Regions from separate parts of the Paenibacillus sp. 4624 genome, predicted to be linked through region 2. Evidence: riboswitches for the same ligand, from Rfam matches in the RefSeq annotation. Region 2 holds a riboswitch; each other region holds the start of a gene.

Region 1 (2,273 bases), on a different contig from region 2:
ATTATAGCGTACTGTAAACCAAAGAATATCAGGAATGCCGCCCCCACCGAAGCACCAGAGGAAACCCCCAGTGTGAATGGATCAGCCAGAGGATTGCGTAGCACACCTTGAAAGCCCGCCCCTGCAATTGCTAGTGAAGCACCTACGAGCATCGCAAGTAAGACACGCGGGAAGCGCACTTTCCAGATAATCTGTTCGGCAGCCTTGCTCCAATCGGGTGTAATCCAGTCACCCACCCATGGCATGTTGTGAACGAGAATACCAGCGATGTCCCGGATGGGCAGCGCCACTGAACCAATGCCCGTACAGATGAGCACGGTAAGCACCAGCAGCACCACACCCATCGTTCCGAACAGGATCAGCTTTCTGCTCATTTGAACAGGTCAGGATAGATCGCTTTGGCAACATCTTTCAACCCTTGAGTTATACGTGGGCCCGGACGGCTGAGCAAGTTGGCATCCAGTCCAATCACAGCATTGTTTTTCATCGCCGTAATTTGATCCCAGCCGCTACGTGCTTTGATAATCTGATCCAGCGTTTTGGAATTTTCGTCAACAACATCATTTGTATACAGAATAACGTCCGGGTTGGAGGCAATCACATTTTCCTCGTTAATCTCATACCAACCTTCTTTATCAGCAGCAATATTCATTCCTCCAGCTACGGTGATCAGTTCATCCATGAACTCACCTTTACCAACCGTCCAGCCTGGGGAGAACTCGATGTATACTTTTTTCTTATCTTCTGGTTTTACGGCTTTGACCGCTTCGGTTACATCTGTTACATCCTGCTTCATCTGTGTAATCAGCTTCTGTGCCTGCTCTTGATGATCGGTAATTTTACCGAATGTTTCGATATTGTTTATCACATCGTCAATGGATTTAGGATCGGTTTTGAAAATGGTGATGCCCAGATCACGCAGCTTTTTCACTGCATCCTCACTCAATGAAATGCCTCCGAATACGATATCCGCATCTGCTGCAATAACGGATTCTTCATTCGGCTTGTTAATACCGCCCATTTTTGCTTTTGTTTTTGCCGCTTCCGGATAATCATCATAATCGGAAACACCAATAATTTCATTGTCCAACCCAAGGGCAAACAGAGACTCTGTTTCAGCCGGAGATACGGATACGATTTTGGTTGGTGCTTTTTCAAAAGTGAAAGACTCACCCGTTGCATCCGTAACGGTCAGTGGATATTGGGTTTTAAGATCCTTTTGTGTTTGCTCTTGAGACTGCTCCTGTGCAGGTTGCTGTGAGCTGCCCGCTCCTTCTTTTGTTGCGGTATTACCGCATCCAGCCAGCGCCAGTGCCAACATTGCTGCGCTCAACAGGGATGTGAGTGCTTTCCAGTTCTTAATCATTGATTTAAACTCCCCTTCTCTATCTGTACTATTGTTGTTGCTTTTGTTATATACACGATGCCACTCCGATTGCAGTACCATTTTCCGATCGCTGTTACCCCCAGATTTTTTTTAATTCCCTTATTCAAAAGGAAAAATTCGGTGATAAGCGTATGCTTTCGATGTAGCTTTCTTGTAGAAAGCTTTCAGGCGAGCACTTCGTTTCTCCGAATTGGTTCTGCACTCTCCGTTATACGTGTATAAAATGACTCCACCACATCGTGTACAACAAAAAAATCCCTGATCCTTAAACAAGGATGAGGGATGACGTCTCGCATACGGCACTCCGGATACATGTTCAGCAGATAACTGTCCATGCGCACAGAATGGCCCGAAACGTTGTCCTTTCCTCGAAGGAACACCGGCTTGTACGTCCAGGGCTGGTAATCTGACTTACAGGATGGCTCCTGTTTCACAGTGGCGGGACCGTGCCGGATTTGCACCAGCTTCCCCATTTTACCCTTGTGCGCACCATAACTTGTCCTTGTTCACCTTGAACATTGGCTTTGCACGAGGGACCCTTGGTCGTTAAAGATGGTTAATTCAGATCAAACATTTTCGCAGTGCTCTTCGCACGAATCACGTCAGTTCAGGCCTCTCAGCACATCACACTAAATATGTCCGTCCGAGTCACACTTCTGTTGTGATTATAGGGTATATTGCACCACCTTACAACCCGATGTACGGAAAATTCACTCGTCTGCCAAGCCAGTGATCCCCTTGCTTTTCAAGATCAACCTGAATAGCCTGTCCAGGGATGACATGTGTATCCCAAAACCCCACGCCGTTGATGAGCCGGGACATCATATAACGGATCACACCGCCATGTGTCACAATAAGTGTCTTGTGTGAATGTTTATGTGAATGC
Region 2 (2,273 bases):
CACTTTGGCAAAATTCGTGGCAAGTGGATCGTGAGGTGCCAGAAGCGGCGCAATCAAAGCCAGAACGATCCAACCCGCAGTCAGGGATAGCAAAAAAATAAATAGACGACGTTGTGTCAGGTATGCTCGAATCTTCATCATCATCTACACATCCACATCCAGTTGAATGCGCGGATCACGCAGATGTGTCCAGAGATCCACGATCAGATTCAGGGTGACATAGATGACTGCCATCCAAATCACATACCCCTGTATCAGGGGATAGTCCCGAGTGAAAATGGCATCCACCGCCATCTGGCCTACCCCCGGCCATACGAATAAACTTTCCACAATCGCTGCTCCGCCAAGTAATGCTCCCGTTGTCATGCCCAGAAGTGTCACAATCGGCAGCAGTGAATTCGGCAAAATATGCTGCCAAATGATCATCGATTCCTTCACACCTCTCGCTCTTGCTCCCACCACGTAATTCTGGCCGATCTCCTCCAGCATGACTGCACGAATCTGCCGGCTGTATTGGGCGATCAGTGGAATAGCCAGTGTGACCGCAGGCAGGATCAGGCTGTGCCAGCCGGAATTACCCATAACGGGTAACAGCTTCAGCTGTACACCAAATACGAGCATCAGCAGCATGCCCAGCCAAAAGCTTGGCATGGATAGACCGGCAAACGAAAACAGGCGAATGACATAATCGAGCCATCGATTCCGGCGTACAGCCGAAAGAACTCCCAGCGGAAAGGAAATCAAAATCACCAGAAACATCGCACTCCCGGTTAACTTGAGCGTTGCTGGAAGGCGGGCCATTAACACATCCAGTACGGGACGGTCGTATTTATACGACGTACCAAAGTCTCCGGTGACCACTTGCCCTAGCCAGGTTCCATACCGAACAAGAAACGGCTTGTCCAACCCGAGCTCTGACCTCACCTGTCTGACCAGTTCATCCGAAGGTGTAACTCCAGTGGACATCAGCATCAGTCTGGCGGGATCTCCAGGAGACAGATACGTTAATAGAAATGTCAGGAAGGTGATTCCAAACAGAACGGCGACCAGTTGTACTAACCGTTTAACGATATATCTGCCCAATAATAAAACGCCCTTCCCCGGTTTAATGCGCGTGTACGCCATCATTCTCATTTATTTCAATCCAATTCAAAAAAGCGCCCTTCTCCGTTTCACGGGATAAGGACGCCTTAAATAAACAGATTTTCAGAAAAAATCATGCTCTTTAAACACCTTCCTATCTCCCGTAGGGTACTGCTGTGTTTGTCCAACCTGGCAGGTCTCCTGGCTTCAGCATCATTGCCATAACAGCTCCTTCCCGGTCTTCTCCAGACCAGTGGATATGCTGCCTGACTCCTCTGTTACAGTGGCGGGACCGCGCCGGCATCACACCGGACTTCCCTTTTAAGCTTCTACCCCAGCGGGTAGAGCACCAAGTTCCACGTATTCAATTCACTAAAAGTTGGTATCTGTTACACTTCTGTATCAGTATAGCGGCATACGGAATAATGTTCAAAACTTTTCTTTTAAAATTGAAATCATAAATGCGGCTAATACCGTACTCGCGAACCCTTGGGTGACACCCCTGTCACACGTTTGAACATTTTGGAAAAGAGTAACGGGTCAGTGTATCCAACGGAGTGGGCTACTTCACTCACAGACAACATCGGGTTGCGAAGCAGTTCCGCCGCACGATTCATGCGATACTCCAGGAAAAAGGCTTGTAGCGACTTGCCGTATCGCTCTTTGAACAACCCCGATAAATACGTTCGATCTAACCCGACAGCCTGTGCGATATCCAGAATAGTGGTACGCTGACTATACCGATTCTCCATAAACCGCACAGCCTGCCGAATATAAGTCTCTTTCGTCGACAGGAGGGGGTTTTCTTCTTCTTTGATCGGTGAGGATGCAATTAATGCTGCCATAAGTCGATATAACAGGCTTTGATGCATTACATCCCCTCCTGGAAGGGAACTCGTTCCAGCCTGAAGCATCTCGTCATACAGCGCTGCCATCATATTCGGTTCATGAGCAGTGAACACCGGGTGCTCCTCACTTAACTGCGCACGCTGCATAAAAGCCTTCGCCTGTACACCTCTGAAGCCAAACCATGAATATGTCCAAGGCTCTTCTGCATCGGCTTCATAATGAATGACCGTGTCGGGTAAAATGAGGAATCCTTGGCCCTCGCTCAGAGGATATTCACGATCTCCCATATAAACCGTACCATGACCCTCATGTACGTAATGCACGATATAGGAATCACGCAC
Region 3 (2,273 bases), on a different contig from region 2:
TGGGAGCGCTCATCGTTGAACTGGGACGTTACTTTGCTGCGAATCCGGTGGGTGTCCGGGAAGAATAATAAAGAGAGCATTCATAGGGCAAGAGATGCCCGAAGTGGCTCTATTCTGTAATGATATGTAAAGGTTCTGATCCGTTTACGGATCGGGATCTTTTTTTCATTTTTATCCAAAATTAATGTAGAGGACAATCTTGAGAAGCGTGGACATTATTTCCTGACCGATGGTATGATGAAGACAATATGAAAGCAGCAAGGTGCTCTTGCATAAAGCAAGAGGTAACAGGGAATCGGGTGCAAGTCCCGAGCGGTCCCGCCACTGTAATGGTGAAGCGTTTTCCATGAAAGTCACTCGGTACAACGGGGAAGACAGGAAAGGACGCTAATGATCCAGAGCCAGGAGACCTACCTTGCATGTGTCACCAAACCCTTCGCGGAAAGGAGTGGTGTACGATAAGTTCGGGAAAGGGACAAACTGTGGTTTGTCCTGTGAGGCTCCATATGGGCTGTTATGGTTGCCTGTGATTCCTTATTTTGGGGTATTACAGGCCAAGTTTCCCGAGTGTAAGTACATGCGTATCTCATCCGTGATTAGGATGGGATTTTTTTGTTTTTCGGACAGGAACGAAGTTGCCGAGTTGAGCAGAAGAAATGATGAGTTACAGGGCAATGAGGTGAAAGAAACAAATCTGTATTGCAAAAACTTTGGATCGGCGTTAAGGAGAAACTTTCTTGAAGTGGACCTTTTAGATAAACAAGGTTGAGCGTTAATCGTATGACAAGTGGAGTGAGGGGGAAAACGGTATGCAAAAGCAAGGCAAGCTGCTGATCATCGGTTTCGGTCCAGGTGCGATGGAGCACATAACTAAACGGGCACTAGATGCGTTGCAGGAGAGCGAGGTCATCATTGGATATAACACCTATGTGGATCTGATCAGGCCTTTGTTGAATGGACAAGCCATTGTACGTACAGGCATGACGGAGGAAGTCAGCCGGGCACAGGAAGCGGTTAGACAAGCGGAAGCGGGCCATATTGTTGCCGTAATCTCCAGTGGGGATGCCGGGGTGTATGGCATGGCAGGGCTTGTGTACGAAGTGCTCATTGAGCAAGGCTGGAAGCCGGATACTGGCGTAGCTGTTGAGGTTATTCCTGGCGTGTCGGCGATTCAATCGTGTGCGTCCTTGCTTGGTGCGCCTGTTATGCATGATGCGTGTACGATCAGCCTTAGCGATCATCTGACACCATGGGAAACCATTATTCGGCGGGTTGAGGCAGCGGCTTCGGCCGATTTTGTTATTGCTCTGTATAATCCCCGCAGTGGACGGCGTACACGCCAGATTGTAGAGACGCAAGAGATGTTGCTTCGTTACCGTGATCCGAAGACACCTGTTGGCTTGGTCAAAAGTGCATATCGGGAGCGTCAGGACGTGGTCATGACAACGCTGGAGGAGATGCTGAATCACGATATCGGTATGTTAACCACCGTGATTATCGGTAATTCCTCGACCATGATGTACGAAGGACTCATGGTCACCCCGCGCGGATATCAGCGGAAGTATACGCTGAACTCCGCGGAACAGCCGCTCAGGCCCCATGAGCGGCTACGCACCGAAGCCGAGCCATGGTCGCTCGGCGCACAAGAAGCCCGCGCTGCCGCCTCCGGCGAGGCAGCGGGCGATGGCGCGGCCCGCGCTGCCGCCTCCGGCGAGGCAACGGGCGGTGGCGCGGCCCGCGCTGCCGCCTCCGGCGAGGCAACGGGCGATGGCGCGGCCCGCGATGCCCAGGCCGCGCCACCGGCGGAGCCAGCCCTGCGCGGCGCCAGCGCCGGAGCGGGCACGGCTCCGCAAGGGCAGCCGCCCGCAGGCGCATGGGCGGCAACCCCGCCTGCGGCAAGCCCGGCACGCGGTGCTGGCACCGCCGTGCTTGCCGCAGAGCGGCCCGCGTCCGCGGCGGCAGAGGCCGCACCGCGCGCTGCCGCTGTGGCGCCACGCGCCGGCGCAGCCGAGCTTGCCGCCGAGGCGCTGACGCGGCTCGCGGCAGGCGGTGCGCTCGCGGGCGAAGCGGCAAGCCGCTGGCTGGACGCGGCAGCGTCAGGCCCGGCGGCAGCGGGCGCGCAGGGCGCGAGCGGCGCAGCGGTGCTTGGCGTAGCCGCTGCTGTGCCCGTGCCTGGGCGCAAGGCGCCGCTCTTTGAGATCGGCGTGTCGCCTGGCGTGGGCAACAAAAAGTTCACCGCCGCTCAGATGGCCCTGCTGGCGCAGTGCGCAAGC

The links. Region 2 has a riboswitch for cobalamin ahead of nikB (nickel ABC transporter permease). Riboswitches for the same ligand answer to the same signal wherever they lie in the genome.
Region 1: it holds a riboswitch for cobalamin, as region 2 does, so the genes downstream of both, ABIE27_RS22335 (ABC transporter substrate-binding protein) here and nikB (nickel ABC transporter permease) in region 2, are expected to answer to the same signal.
Region 3: it holds a riboswitch for cobalamin, as region 2 does, so the genes downstream of both, cobJ (precorrin-3B C(17)-methyltransferase) here and nikB (nickel ABC transporter permease) in region 2, are expected to answer to the same signal.

The regions. Positions count from the first base shown of each region.
Region 1 covers NZ_JBNDJR010000010.1:235,444-237,716, reverse strand. The annotation lists gene ABIE27_RS22340 (FecCD family ABC transporter permease) at 1-374, opposite strand, end outside; gene ABIE27_RS22335 (ABC transporter substrate-binding protein) at 371-1,366, opposite strand; cobalamin riboswitch at 1,767-1,896, opposite strand; gene ABIE27_RS22330 (histidine phosphatase family protein) at 2,075-2,273, opposite strand, start outside.
Region 2 covers NZ_JBNDJR010000012.1:27,943-30,215, forward strand. The annotation lists gene nikC (nickel transporter permease) at 1-141, opposite strand, end outside; gene nikB (nickel ABC transporter permease) at 145-1,134, opposite strand; cobalamin riboswitch at 1,258-1,452, opposite strand; gene ABIE27_RS24210 (AraC family transcriptional regulator) at 1,551-2,273, opposite strand, start outside.
Region 3 covers NZ_JBNDJR010000002.1:472,263-474,535, forward strand. The annotation lists gene ABIE27_RS06460 (uroporphyrinogen-III synthase) at 1-68, shown strand, start outside; cobalamin riboswitch at 244-432, shown strand; gene cobJ (precorrin-3B C(17)-methyltransferase) at 810-2,273, shown strand, end outside.